DNA from 3 places in the Salinicola sp. V024 genome. Region 3 is predicted to be linked to each of the others. Evidence: predicted binding sites of a transcription regulator. Region 3 holds the regulator's gene; each other region holds the start of a gene.
The links. Region 3 encodes FliA, which starts transcription of late flagellar genes. Its sites were predicted from a motif close to CTAAAGTTNNNNNNNNNNCNGCCGATA; they were not measured.

Region 1: the regulator FliA is predicted to act here: its motif matches at 3,101-3,127, upstream of ACUN9V_RS14945 (flagellin N-terminal helical domain-containing protein).
Region 2: the regulator FliA is predicted to act here: its motif matches at 3,208-3,234, upstream of flgK (flagellar hook-associated protein FlgK).

Annotation. Positions count from the first base shown of each region.
Region 1 is NZ_JBQXYB010000011.1:156-5,106, forward strand. It holds gene ACUN9V_RS14940 (hypothetical protein) at 418-657, opposite strand; gene ACUN9V_RS14945 (flagellin N-terminal helical domain-containing protein) at 823-3,072, opposite strand; gene ACUN9V_RS14950 (flagellin) at 3,205-3,417, opposite strand; gene ACUN9V_RS14955 (O-linked N-acetylglucosamine transferase family protein) at 3,659-4,951, opposite strand, start outside.
Region 2 is NZ_JBQXYB010000002.1:432,438-437,388, forward strand. It holds gene flgG (flagellar basal-body rod protein FlgG) at 1-213, shown strand, start outside; gene ACUN9V_RS05425 (flagellar basal body L-ring protein FlgH) at 254-925, shown strand; gene ACUN9V_RS05430 (flagellar basal body P-ring protein FlgI) at 931-2,082, shown strand; gene flgJ (flagellar assembly peptidoglycan hydrolase FlgJ) at 2,082-3,167, shown strand; gene flgK (flagellar hook-associated protein FlgK) at 3,295-4,923, shown strand.
Region 3 is NZ_JBQXYB010000005.1:228,389-233,339, reverse strand. It holds gene pqiB (intermembrane transport protein PqiB) at 1-347, shown strand, start outside; gene ACUN9V_RS10410 (PqiC family protein) at 344-1,000, shown strand; gene ACUN9V_RS10405 (RNA polymerase sigma factor FliA) at 1,084-1,782, opposite strand; gene ACUN9V_RS10400 (flagellar protein FlhE) at 1,953-2,348, opposite strand; gene flhA (flagellar biosynthesis protein FlhA) at 2,390-4,474, opposite strand; gene flhB (flagellar biosynthesis protein FlhB) at 4,471-4,951, opposite strand, start outside.

The DNA of each region.
Region 1 (4,951 bases), on a different contig from region 3:
TATTCATTGACTTTTACTCCAACACTGTATCTGAAACAGAAATCGAGTGAAGGTGATGGAGCCGGGCATCTCGAGCAAGGCATGCTGGCGCTTACTCGAGGGATAAAATCCGAAAGGTCGGGGTACCGCACTATTACGACAAGCGCACTTGATGACTCTGTCGCTCGGCCCGTACTTTCAGGGCCTATCTACCGTCTAAAGCGACGGGGCATCTACCGGTGGCTGACGACACCAGTCTCTAGGGTTATCGACGGCGATGCGATAATCTGAAGGGGGGCGGTCTAGGCGGGTGCAAACTCACAAGCCGCGTTCGCGTCTCAACGGGCATTGGTATTAAACGTCGGCCTAGCCGCCATTCGATGTGTCCATCGAGATGTCTGTCTAATCCATGGAGGGCTGTCGGCTTTTTTCTATCGGTTAAGATTCACGGCAGAGCTGATTAAGTACCGACGGCTCGGATTCGACAAGATCGAGCATCGCATGCGTATAAGCCTTTTGTGACTTTACCGCACGTTGATATAGGGCATGCACTTTATGGTACTCCGCCGGCATCGACTCGTCGGCATTCTCGGCTTCGAACTTCGCCACCAATGCCTTGGCATCACCGATAACCTTTTGCAGTTCCTCGATAATGAATTCGTAATCTTCTATTGTCATTGAGGTCGACCTGGGCAGCGACATTTTGGTGCATTGAATCACAGAGAAGCGTGGGTGGTTAAACCGATAAAAGGGGCGTTTTAGTAATTTATCATGGGTTAAGTTTGGATACAAAAAGGCCGGCTTGCGCCGGCCTCGATTGCCACTTCAACTTCGTGTCGCGAATTACTGCAGCAGAGACAGAACGCCCTGCGGGACCTGGTTGGCCTGGGCCAGAACCGAAGTGCCGGCCTGCTGCAGGATCTGTGCTTTGGTCATCTGAGATATCTCAGTCGCATAATCGGCATCCATGATGCGCGAGCGGGCAGCGCTGAGGTTGACTGTCTCCGTGGTCTGCTGCGAGATGACGGAATCCAGTCGGTTATGCATGGCTCCCAGATGGCTACGTTTTGCATCGACGGTTGCGATGGCACGACCCAGCGCAGCGAGAGGATTTTCCGGCTGACGTAGCCGGATATCCTGATCGACTTCCGTCAAATTGATAGTCGTGTGGGCAATGCCATCGTCATCCACACCATTGGCATCCGTTTGAACACTAATATTGTAGACGCCAGAGCTGACGGTTTGAGACGGATGATAAATGATAACGTCGCCATTGCCGTTGACCGTCTTGATAAGAATATCGCCGCCTTCGTCGTCTACTAACGTGGCGGTTTTATAGCCGTCTTCACCAGAATCGTCGTTATTGACCGAGAAGTAGTAATTACCGTCCCCGTCCGTTCGTAGAACATCACTGAAAGTTTGGCCATCCCCATCGGTATAATTGACAGTGACGTTTCTCGGATCCAACGTGACGATCGAGTAGCCGGAAACCGTGTCGACCTGGTCCATGTCAGCATCGAAGACACTTGGAGTGCTGTCGCTCTGGATAGAAGCGATAATCGTGCTGGCAGCACCGTCAGACGTTACGCCGACAGCCGCGTGATGGAACCGATACTCACTATTGGAGACTTTTTCTTCGACATAATAGTCACCGGTGGTGCTCTGCATCAGGCGGGTCGTAGCGGAATCCATGGTAGTTCCATCAGCACGTTGAATCTCAATAGTATTGTCGACAGAGACCGTCGGAGAAGCTTCAACGGCGGTGACAGTACCGAAAGGCGCGGCCTGGCGTGCTGTGTCATCCTGGGGGGAGAACGTCAATGTCGTATTGCCGTCTTCATCGGTCACGGCAGTCGGGTTGGTCGCACGATAATAAACCGGCTCGCCAGCGTCCTCCGACTGAATATAGTAGTTGCCGCCGCCATCCTGAACGATCGATTCGGCGCCGCTCATCCACGAAGTGCCATCAGCCGCATGGTATTTAACGGAAACCCCGGCGTCCGATAAATCGTAGCCATCGACGTTGGTTACCGGACTAAACGTGGCGGCTGTGAGAACATCACCGGTCGAGGCACTGACCACGGCCCGGGCCGTATCCGCTTGATAATTCAACTCAGCAGCCTGATAGCGTAACTCTCCACTCGTGCTGTCGGTCGTTTGGAGGTAGTAGTGATCGTCGTCTCCGAGAACCAACGCGCGTTCGTTGTCGTCGCTCAATACCACATCGTTCTCGTCGCGATATTCGAACTGGCTGAAATTCTCGGCTTCAATGGTAGTGCTGGGTGTGTAAATCGGCTGGACGGTCTGAATGACTGTGACCTCGCTGCTATCGGTCGCAGTCGTGTGGTAAGCCTGAATGCCAGCGTTGTAAAACGCGGCGTTGCCCTCGGTGTCGGTCGCTTGGGTGTAGTAGCCAAATCCATTCGAGGCGGAATAACGCAGATCGGGGTCAGTCGCGGCGGTGTTCGTATAGGTGACATTGGTTGAACCGTCGTTCAGTTCGATATCGCGTGCTCGTCCCAGCACGGTATCGCGTGGCGTAACGTCGCCGCTGATGCCCACTATCGTGAAGTCCTTCAGCCCCAGCGACTCCGAATCGAAGCCGGGCGGCGTCAGATCGATCCCTAGTTCCTGACCGTCGTGAGTACCCACCTGCAACTTGACAACACCCGCCTGGCCGTTCAGAACGGAAATGCCATTAAACTCGCTCGTTTCCGCGAGCCGATCGATTTCCTTGAGGTTTAGATTAATCTCCGCCTGTATCGCATCGGCGTCGTCGAGGTTCAGCGTACCGTTGAGCCCCTGGACGGTCAGTTCACGCACACGCTGCAGCCGCTCGTTGATTTCATCAAGTGCGCCCTCGGCGGTTTGCGCCATGGAGATACCATCATTGGCGTTGCGCTGTGCCTGATAGTGCCCCTTGATCTCCGAAGTCATTCGGTTACCAATCGCCTGGCCGGCAGCATCGTCCTTGGCGCTATTGACGCGCAGGCCCGACGCCAGACGTTCCAGCGACGTCGAAAGCGCGTTGCCGGTGTGGCGTTGATCTTGTTGTGCCTTGAGAGAGGCAAGATTGGTATTGATAACAGACATGTGAGGTCTCTCTAGTTCTTAAGATCCTTATCGACAGAGCGGCTAAAATCTTGAATTTTTTTAACGAAACCGGAGCGTAAAAAGGCCGGCTTGCGCCGGCCTTTATTTACCACCTCAACTTCGTGTTGCGGATTACTGCAGCAGAGACAGAACACCCTGCGGGACTTGGTTGGCCTGAGCCAGAACCGAAGTGCCGGCTTGCTGCAGGATCTGTGCTTTGGTTATCTGAGATATCTCAGTCGCATAACCGGCATCCATGCTTTGCGAGCGGGCTGGGCGTTCAGACCGACTGTTTTCGTGGTTTGCTGCGAAATAACAATACCGATTAGTTAGAGCCGCTGAGATAGGAGTGAAATTGTACGCAAGCTCTTAACGTCGTTATTATTTTTATGAAAATAATTAGTAGGAATGTCCTGGCCTAATTGCAACCTTCTTAAGATTGCAAGTTAGTTTGATGTAAGGTTTAATTCACTTTAAATAAATGTAGTTTTTATGTAGGTGGCATATGTCGTGTTATTATAAGAGCGCTTTATGAATAAGCGTTAGGCGCAGGCATAAGCATGCCTGCGCATTCCAGATGCTTACTTTAGCTGAATATGCTTGACTCCCAATCGATTATGGCTTCATTGCGCGTTATGAATTTTTCGGGCACATGTTTGACACTTTTATACCTGGCAACAATTTCATCATAATTTTGACTTAGAATAGTATTCTCAGGGTCTAGGCCTTTAACTATCAATAGTCCTGTTGGATATGCATTTAAAAATGTAATATGCAAATTCGGTCTATATGCTTCTAATATTTCTACTAACTTCCAAACATCTCCTGTCCAGTTTTGTGTTATGCGCTCCCTAAGCGCTTGATTTGGATGGCCAGGAAAAATATCGTCAATAGCTACAATTGTATTGTAATGTGAGTGTTTCTCGACATTTATGAAATCTCTCAAAGCATACTCGAAAAGGTGCATGCCATCAATAAACGAAAAGTCAATGGTATCATCTATTGTTTCATTAGCCGTAGTTGCAAAAAAGTCATCGCTAGTCATGTTAAAAATAACATGATTGCTATTAAGTGGGTGCGAAATACATGGGTTCGGATCTATACCTATCGAATGACATTTAGCAAGAGCTAAACTTTTTCCTGTTTGAACGCCTATTTCTAAATAAATATTAGGCTTTGCTTTTGCATGAATAGTTGCTAAAACGACATGTTTGTCAACGTTACCAAAAACATACTCCTCGTCATAAAAAGTTCTATCTAGATTATATGGATTTTTCTGTAACCCAAACGTATTTTTTCGTCTGTTATTGAGGAGGTCTCGGTCATGCTTGTTACCTCCACCTGTTAAGGCTTTATTGTAGTCAATTTCAATAAGTACGCTATTCGAGTCATATATGAACTGATTAGTCATTTGCGCAATTTCAGTAATTTCATCATCAGCGCAGTGAGAGTTGTATTCATCAAAAAATAAACCTTGTGAATATATCTTACTCACCCAAGATGAACGGACCATGCCAAATGAAGCTATTGATCCTGCCCATTTCCCATCATTAAATGCCAAAAGTCCTTTTTTGGATTTTTCCATTGTTTTGTAAGCTATATCAAGCCAATGCATACCAGGGAAGGCATCCTGTGCTAAATATACAACATATTTGCTAGATAGCTTGTTAAAGACAGTATTGGCCGTGCTGATAAAGCCTAATCTTATGTCGTCTATGATAATATAAATATGGCATTTTTTAGCAGACCTAGCATGTAGTATAGCAGCTGTCTTAACTCCTTCTTCAAGGTTAATGCAGGGCATAATGACTGATATTTCATGGCCGTTATTTGAAGGCGTTTCAATATTGCTGGTACGTATGATAGTGGTTGCTTCGTC
Region 2 (4,951 bases), on a different contig from region 3:
CTGTATCTGGAGACCGATGCGTCGGGGCCGCGTACCGATCTCAACCCGGGGCTGGATGGTGCCGGCAAGCTTTATCAGGGCTATGTCGAAACCTCCAACGTCAACGTGGTGGAGGAGATGGTCAGCATGATCGAGACGCAGCGTGCCTACGAGATCAACAGCAAGGCCGTCGAAACTTCCGATCAGATGCTGCAGCGTCTGACCCAGCTATAACCGAGGAAGACGCGTGTCGCCGAACCTGGAACTAGGCCCGATGTGGCGCAGGATGATGATGTTGATCGGCCTCTCTCTGGCGCTGATCGTCTCCGGCTGCGCCCAGATTCCCCGCCACTCCGTGGTCGAGGATTCGGCGCCGGTGGAGATACCTTCGACGCCGCCGGTGCAGGCCAACGGTTCGATCTATCAGGCCAGATTCGGCTTTCAGCCACTATTCGAGGACCGCCGCCCGCGCCAGGTCGGCGACATCATCACCATCGTGCTCGATGAACAGGTCAGTGCCAGCAAGAATTCGGCGGCCAATGCGACCCGCAATGGCTCCACCTCTTTTACACCGACGACGGTGCCTGATGCGCTCGATTTTCTCGAAAAGTACGGTACCGACCTCGAAGGCGAGAATGTCTTCAACGGTTCGGGCGGCGCCAACGCCAACAACACCTTCACCGGCACCATTACCGTGACCGTCTACGATCTGCTGGCCAACGGCAATCTCAAGGTGCGTGGCGAGAAGCAGATCGCGATCAATCAGGGCACCGAGTACATCCGGTTCTCCGGCGTGGTCAATCCTCGAGCGATCAGCGGGGCCAACACCGTGCAGTCGACCCAGGTGGCCGATGCCCGCATCGAATATATCGGTGATGGCTATATCAACGAAGCGCAGACCATGGGTTGGCTGCAGCGCTTTTTCCTCAACATTTCGCCTTTCTGATGCCTATGTCTCGTTCGTTCCCGTCGCCGGACCCGCGCTGCCCGTCACGCCGATCACCGCTGGCGACAATCGTGCTGCTGTTGGCGGTCCTGCTGTTCAGCGTGAGTGCCCAGGCGCAGCGTATTCAGGATCTCGCCAACTTTTCCGGTGTGCGTGACAACCCGCTGGTCGGCTACGGCCTGGTCGTTGGCCTGGACGGTACCGGTGACCAGACTACCCAGGCACCGTTTACCGGTCAGAGTGTTACCAACCTGCTTTCGCAGCTGGGCGTCACGATCCCCGCGGGCACCAACATGCAGCTGCGCAACGTGGCGGCGGTCATGGTCACCGCCAAGCTGCCACCGTTCTCGCGTCAGGGTCAGGAGATCGATGTCACCGTCTCATCGGTCGGCAATGCCGATAGCATTCGTGGCGGGACGCTTTTGATGACCCCGCTGAAGGGGGCCGACGGACGTGTCTATGCGCTGGCCCAGGGCAATGTCTATGTCGGTGGTGCCGGCGCCGAGGCCGCAGGCAGCAGCGTTTCCGTTAATCATCTGGCGGCGGGCCGCATTCCGGGCGGGGGGCTGGTCGAGCAGGAAGTTCCGATGCGCCTGGGCGACGCCAACGGTACGCTGGATCTGTTCCTCAAGGATTCCGATTTCGAGAACGCCCGGCGGATGGTGGCGGCAATCAATCAGGAGTTCGGTGCGCCGGTGGCCGCCGCGCTCGACGGTCGCACGGTCCAGCTAAAGTTGCCGGGCAATGACAATGATCGGGTCAACTTCCTGGCGCGAGTACAGGGGGTGAACGTCACCACCGAACGCGGCCCGGCCAAGGTCATCCTCAATGCGCGTACTGGCTCGGTGGTGCTGTCCGATACCGTGACGCTCAATCGTGCCGCCGTGGCTCACGGCAACCTGTCGATCGTTATCGATTCCAATCCGCAGGTCAGCCAGCCCAACGCACTGTCCGGCGGAAATACCGTGGTCGTGCCCAATGCCGATATCACCGTGCAGCAGGAGGGCGGCGCATTGCAGATAGTTCAGACCAGCGCCGACCTGATGGAGGTGGTCAATGCCTTGAACGCGCTGGGGGCATCGCCGCAGGATCTGATGTCGATTCTGCAGGCGTTGAAGTCGGCCGGCTCGCTCAATGCCGAACTGGATATCATCTGATGGCGATGAGCAACGATCTCTCGGGGCAGTTCGCGCTTGATGTCCATAGCGTACAGAAACTCAAGTACAGCGCTGCCAACTCGCCGCAGGGCAGTCTCAAGGAGGCTTCGCGTCAGTTCGAGGCGATCTTCCTGCAGATGATGCTCAAGAGCATGCGCGACGCCAGTCCCAAATCCGGACTGCTGGAGAGCCATCAGATGGACATGATGCGCTCGATGCAGGATCAGCAATGGGCGCAGCAGCTCGCGGGCAAGGGCCTGGGGCTCGCCGATCAGCTGGTTCAGCAGCTCGAAGGCAGCGGGCTGCCGGGCACCGCGGCGCTTCCGGGAGCCAGCACGGCCGACGACAGCTCGGCGCTGATTGCCGGTATCCCGAGAGGGACGCCGCGCCTGCTGCATGGCGGTCTGCGTACGCCCGGATTCGTGCCGAACGCTTCGGAACGCGCCTCGGCCGGCTTCGAGTCCGACGCGCTCGGCTCGGCGGCGACCGCCGCGAACTCCACACCTTCAGCGTCGGCGACGAGCGAATCCGACGATCGCCCGGCTCACGTTCGCGCTTTCCTGGACAGTCTGGCCGGGCCCGCCCAGCAGGCCGAGCAGTCATCGGGTGTGCCCGCCGAGCTGATCCTCGCTCAGGCCGCACTCGAAACCGGCTGGGGCCAGCGCGAGATCCCCACCGCCAATGGCGGCAACAGTCATAACCTTTTCGGCATCAAGGCCGGCCAGTCCTGGCAGGGCGCCACCACCGAGATCACCACCACCGAGTATGTCGCCGGGCGGCCGATCAAGATGGCCGATCGCTTCCGGGTCTATGACTCCTATGCCGAGGCGTTCGCCGATTACGCCAAGCTGATTGGTGACAATCCGCGTTATCAGGGCGTGGTCGCGGCGGCGTCGCCCGACGTGGCAGCGCAGGCATTGCAGCAGGGCGGCTATGCCACCGATCCGCGTTACGCCGACAAACTTCGAGGGATCATGGCGCAGCTGGGTACGCTCGAATCCTCGGCCGGTAGTGATCTGTTGGCCGCGTCCAGCCGCGTCAATAACCCTTTCGGCCCCGACGCACTGCCCACTGCCATCTTCTGATCGGCGGTAACAATTCGTTGCGAAATCACGCCTTGGAAGGTTCAAGAAGTGACGGGCGCCGCCGATAAAAATCATGACCTTGCATGGACATCGCCCGGATTGACTCGGCGTTTCACGGGAAAGCGATATGAGCCTGTATTCGATTGGCCTTAGTGGTTTGAGCGCGGCGCAGAACGCGCTGTCGACCACCAGCAATAACATCAGCAACGTCTATACCGACGGCTACAGCCGCCAGTTGACGCTGCTGGGACAGAATGGCACTGGCGATGCGGCCGGCGGTTCCGGCGTCAGCGTCGACGGCATTCAACGTCAGTACAATGGCTATATCAGCTCGCAGCTCAATCAGGTCAACAGCCAGCAATCGGCGCTGGAAACCTATCAAAGCCAGGTCAACCAGGTCGACGACCTGTTGGCAGATAGCGATTCCGGTCTGACCACGCTGATGCAGGGCTTCTTTTCCAGCGTCGAGGATCTGACCGGCGCGCCTGCGGATGCGGCGGCGCGAGAGGGCGTGTTGGGCAGCTCGCGCAGCATGGTGGCTCAGTTTCGCGCCTATGACAGCTATCTTGGCGATATGCGCGAGGGCATCAATGGCCAGATCGGCGACGTGGTCACCCAGGTCAACAACCTGAGCGATCAGATCGCCGGTCTCAACAAGCAGGTCACGCTGGCGCGGGCGCGAAGCGGCGAAGAGCCCAACGCGCTGCTGGACCAGCGCGACAAGCTGGTCAGCGACCTCGGCGAGCTGGTCGATGTCAACGTCCAGGTCCAGGATGGCTCGACCTATCAGGTGTCGCTGTCCAACGGGATACCGCTGGTCGCCGGTAACAAGTCGTTCGATCTCGTCGCGGTCAAGAACAGCGATGACCCCTCCAGCATCACGATCGCCTACGAGGATGGCGCCGGCTCGCAGTCGCCGCTCAAGGAGTCGGTCATCAAGGGTGGCGAGCTGGGCGGGCTGATGAGCTTTCGCCGCGAAACGCTGGATAACGCCCAGAACCAGCTCGGCCAGTTGGCGGTGACCCTGGCATCAAGTTTCAACGCGCAGCATGAAGCCGGCGTCGATCTCAACGGTGATGAGGGCGAGGCGTTCTTCGATATCGGTAGTCCCACCATCGTCAGCCGTTCGACCAATAACGGCAGTGGTTCGATGTCCGCCGAATATGGCGATATCAGCCAACTGACATCGGATGACTACCGGTTGACCTATCAGGCCAATGGCTCCTACTCGGTCGAAAATCTGAGTAGCGGCGATATCAGTACTGTCTCTCCAGAGGATGGCACGTTATCCGTTGGCGGGGTAACGCTGGCACTCGGCGGCAACCCGGCCGAGGGGGATGTTTTCACGCTGCAGCCCACCCGCAACGCGGCCGCCGGATTCGATGTGGCGTTGAGTGATACCAGCAAGATCGCCGCCGCCGATGGCGACAGCGGTGGCAGTGGCGACAACCGCAACGCGCTGGCGCTGCTGGACCTGCAGAATCAGAAGCTGGTGGGTGGCAGCGCCACGCTCAGCGGCGGCTATGCCGCGATGGTCAGCGATGTCGGCAACCGTGCCGCGATCACCCAGGCCAACCTCACCACGCAAGAGGGATTGAGCGATCAGCTCTTCGCCTATCAGCAGGCCGACTCCGGCGTGAATCTGGACGAGGAGTACGCCAACCTGATGCAGTATCAGCAGTACTACTCGGCCAACGCCAAGATCATCGAAGCGGGTTCGACCATCCTGGATACGATCTTGAATCTGCGCGCTTAAAAAGCCGCTGAACGTCGTGATTGTGAAG
Region 3 (4,951 bases):
TGCAGGTCGAGCCGATTCTCACTCGTCTGGATCAGACCATGCAGACCTCACAGCAGACGCTCGAGCAGGTGCGCCAGATTGCGGAGTCGGTCAACGGCATCGTTTCCGATCCGGCCACCCAGCAGTTGCCTGGAAGTATCAACGACACGCTGAAGGAACTGCAGGGTACGCTCGACGGCTTCTCTTCCGGTTCTTCCGGTTATCGTCAGTTGAACGACACGCTCAAACAGCTGGAGGTCCTGATGCGAGATCTCCAGCCGGTCGCCAAGACCTTGAGCGAGAAACCCAACGCGCTGATTTTCGACCGCGAAGTCAAAACCGATCCCGTGCCGAGGGCTCCCCAATGATCACGACCACTCTGCCTCGCTGGCGCCGTTTCGGCGCCACCACCCTGCTGGCGCTGTCCGCCGTGGCCCTATCCACCGTTTTGCTGACGGGCTGCGCCGGGCAATCCACGCCGACCAATCGTTTTACCCTGCCGGAAGCCGATGGCGCGCAGTCATCGTCGACGGCAGAGGCGAGAACGACAGCAGACATTCGACAGTTGGCGGTAAGCCCGGTCGAGGTGGCAAGCTACCTCGATCAGGAGGGCATCGTGATGCAGATCAGCGATATCGAGCTCGCCGCGGCCAACCAGAACCTGTGGGCCGAAGAACTGAGCCACCAATTGACGCGCCGTCTGCGCCAGTCGTTGACGGCCGATCTACCCGGCATGACCGTGCTGAGCGCGGCGCAGAGTGGTTCCGATGCACAGCGCCTGACGCTGAGCGTCGACCAGTTCCAGGGTCGCTACGATGGCCAGGCCGTGGCCTCGGGGGAGTGGCAGCTGCATGATGGCAATCGGCTGGTGGCACAGCATCACTTCGACGTCACGCAACCCTTGAGCGACGACGGTTATCCGGCGTTGGTGCGCACGCTAGGCGCCGTTTGGGATCAGGTGGGCCAGCAGGTAGCCGATGAGATCCGCACGGCCTCGACGACGGCGTCGATCACCGAGTGATCCAGATATAAAAAACGCCGCTCGATCCGGCCAGGTCCGCGTCAGGCGGCCGGTTCGAGCGGCGTTTTCGTATCAGATGATGATCAGGGATTCAGACGGCTTCGCAGACGGGCCACTGCCTGACTGTGCAGCTGGCAGACGCGGGATTCACTGACGCCGAGCACGGCACCGATTTCCTTGAGATTGAGCTCTTCTTGATAGTAGAGTCCCAACAGCAGCTTTTCTCGCTCTGGCAGAGCATCGATTGCCGCCATCACGCTGGCGCGATTATCCGAATCGAGAAGTGCCGCAAGCGGAGACGGCGAGCTCGATTCGGCGACAGAGGGAATGCCGTTCTCGCTGTCGCTTTCGTCGTAGGCCAACAGAAAGCCGTTGTTGGCATCCGCCAGTAGTCGATGATAATCGTCACTCGAAACGCCCATTTCCCGGGCGATTTCCCGCTCGTCCGGCGCCCGGCCCAGCTGTTGCTCCAACCGGCGCACGGCCTGATCCAGCGCCCGTGCACTGCGCCGCACGCTACGTGGCATCCAGTCCCGGCTGCGCAGCTCGTCGATCATCGCTCCACGGATCCGCTGATTGGCGTAGGTCGAGAAGCTGGCCCCGTGCGAGTCGTCGTAGCGCCCCAGAGCGTCCAGCAGGCCCAGCATACCGGCCTGGATGAGATCATCGAGTTCGACGCTGGCCGGTAGGCGTACCTGAAGGGAGAGCGCATGGCGCCTTACCATCGGCATGTACTGCTCAATCAGTGCCGTCTGATCGATTTTGCCCTGTGCGGTATACATCGAATGGCCTCGTGCAAAACACCTACGGTCATGGGACGCATGACTTAGACTTTCATTATGCCGTGTGATCGTCGACCCGAGAGCGCAAACTGCCCGCCTTCGGGTGGCTATTTCGACTGTTTGGCCGGCGTGTTACCGCCATTTCCACTGCTCATGGCTCGGCGACCCCTTTACTGCCGATAGTCGACGATCAGCTGCGCGTCGGATATCACCAGCCTGGTGCCATGGTGCGAACCGGGAGACCATTGAAACCTCAATCGGAACGGGGCCGCCGCGGAGCGACCCGAAAAGTACTGGGTTTCGCCGCGATTCCGGATCAGCCGCTGACACAGCTGCGCCTGACACAGCCATAGCTTGAGTCCCGGTGCCGACACGCTGGTCCGAAACGTCCAGCGCACTCGCACGATCTCGGCACCGTTCAGCGCAGGCAGCGGCTGGATTGGCTCGCTCTCCATCGGCCGCTCCGAGGCGACCACTGTCTGGCGCGGGATCTTCACGACCCACGAGCCATCCGCCGCCCAGACTGCCGCCCCCCATCCCATCGACAGTATCGCCATCAGAGCCATGGCGATCAGGGGAGAAACCCTGAATGACGATGCACTCCGGATCACGGCGCCGTGCCGATGGTCGTGGTGACCCGCAGATTGCGATCGTCGGGAATCTCGGCCTGGGAGAGCACCACCAACGACTTGATCTGGCGACGCAGGAAACGGGCCAGTAATGCCCGCAAGCCATGCTGCACGACCAGTACGGTGGGCTCGTCGCGGCTCTGCTGACGTTCGACCGCCGCCGCGGTCTGCTGCATCAGCGTATCCGCCAGCCCGGGTTCCAGCGCGCCGCCGTTATTGAGCGCCTGGGTGAGCACCTGCTCCAGCCTGGGTTCGAGGCTCATCACGTGCATCGGCTCACGACCCGGGAACCACTGCTGCGTGATCGCTCGACCCAACGCCACACGTACCAGTGCGGTGAGTTCGTTGGCATCCGACTGCTGCGGCGCGTATTCCGCCAGCACGTCGAGAATCGTGTGCATGTCGCGGATCGGCACGTCTTCGGCCAGCAGATTCTGCAGAATGCGCTGCAGCGAGGTCAGCGCCAGCAGCTTGGGCACCACGTCATCCACCAGCGACTTCTGCTGTTCGCCGACCTTGTCCAACAACTGCTGGACCTCGGCCCGCCCCAGCATGTCGCCGGCATTCTCGTGCAGAAGATGGTTGAGATGGGTGGCGACCACCGTACTGGCGTCGACCACGGTGTAGCCATAGATCTGTGCCCGCTCGCGCTGCGCCGTGTCGATCCAGTAGGCGGTCAGGCCGAACGCCGGGTCCTGGGTCTTAGTGCCGTCGATCGCTCCGGAAACCTGGCCCGGATCGATCGCCAGCCACTTACCCGGAAACGCCTCGGCGCGACCGACTTCGACGCCCTTGAGGGTAATCACGTAAGCGTTGGGGCTCAGTTCGAGATTGTCGCGGATGTGTACCACCGATGGCAGAAAGCCGACGTCCTGAGCGAATTTCTTGCGCACGCTCTTGATACGGCCCAGCAGCTCGCCCTTCTGACGCTGGTCCACCAGCGGAATCAGGCGATGCCCGACCTCCAGCCCCAGCGTATCGACCAGTTGCACATCGTCCCAACTGGCCTCCGGAGTCTCCTGGACGGTCGGCGGCGCCTTCTCGTCCACCGCGCGAACCGCCTGTTCCTCTTCGCGCCGCGAAATCCACCAGCCAAGCCCCGCGAGAAGGGCGGCAAACAACAGAAACACCACGTTCGGCATGCCCGGAATCATCCCGAGTAGCCCCATCACGCCGGCGGCGAGATACATCACGCGCGGGTTGTTGAAGAGCTGACTCAACAGCTGCTGACCCACGTCCTGGTCGGTGTTGACTCGGGATACCGTGACGCCGGCTGCCGTCGAGATCACCAGCGCCGGAATCTGGGCGACGAGACCATCGCCGACCGTCAGCAAGGTATAGGTCTTGACCGCTTCCCCGAATGGCAACCCGTGCTGTGCCACCCCGATCATCAAACCGCCGATCAGGTTGATCACCATGATCAGCAAGCCGGCCATGGCATCGCCGCGGACGAACTTGCTGGCGCCATCCATGGAGCCAAAGAACTCCGACTCCTGATTGATTTCGGTGCGGCGCCGGCGGGCGTCTTCCTCACCGATCAGCCCGGCATTGAGATCGGCGTCGATCGCCATCTGCTTCCCCGGCATGGAGTCCAGGGTGAAGCGCGCGCCGACTTCGGCGATTCGTCCGGCACCCTTGGTGATGACCATGAAGTTGATGACGACGAGGATCAGAAACACCACTAGACCCACGGCGAAGTTACCGCCGATCAGGAACTCGCCGAACGCCTCGATCACCTTACCCGCGGCATCACCGCCCTCATGCCCGTCCATCAGCACGACACGGGTCGATGCCACGTTCAACGACAGGCGTAGTAGCGTCGAGAACAGCAGGACCGCCGGAAAGGCCGCGAAGTCCAGCGGCTTCTGGGTGAACATGCTGACCAGGAGCACCATGATCGACAGCGCGATATTGAAAGTGAAGAACAGATCGAGCGCGAATGGCGGCAGCGGCAGGATCATCATCGACAGAATCATGATGATCAGGACTGGGCCAGCGAGCACCTTGTACTGCGTTTCGCCCGGCCATTTGCGCTGACCGAACCACTGGGTGAGCGCGTTCATTCACTCTCCTTGGATGAATCGGGTAAGGCATCATCGAACGCCGGTGGCACGGTCAGATCCCGTGGCGCCGGCGGCATGTCGCCGCCTTCGGTTTCTACTTGCTTGAGCCGGAACGCCCAGGCCAACACCTCGGCAACCGCGGTATAGAGATCGCCCGGAATTTCCTGCTCCAGATCGACGTGATGGTAGAGCGCGCGAGCCAGCGGCGGTGCTTCCAGCCGTGGCACCCGGTTATCGTCGCCGAGCTCGCGGATTCTGGCCGCAACCTGGTCGGCCCCTTTGGCAATGACCCTCGGCGCCGCCATCGAGTCCTGCTGGTAGCTCAGTGCCACCGCGTAATGGGTCGGGTTGGTCACGATCACGTCGGCGGTCGGCACCTTGCTCATCATGCGTCGTCTCGCCATCGCCTGCTGCTGGGAGCGGATGCGCCCTTTCACGTGCGGATCGCCTTCCGACTCCTTGTGCTCCTGGCGGATG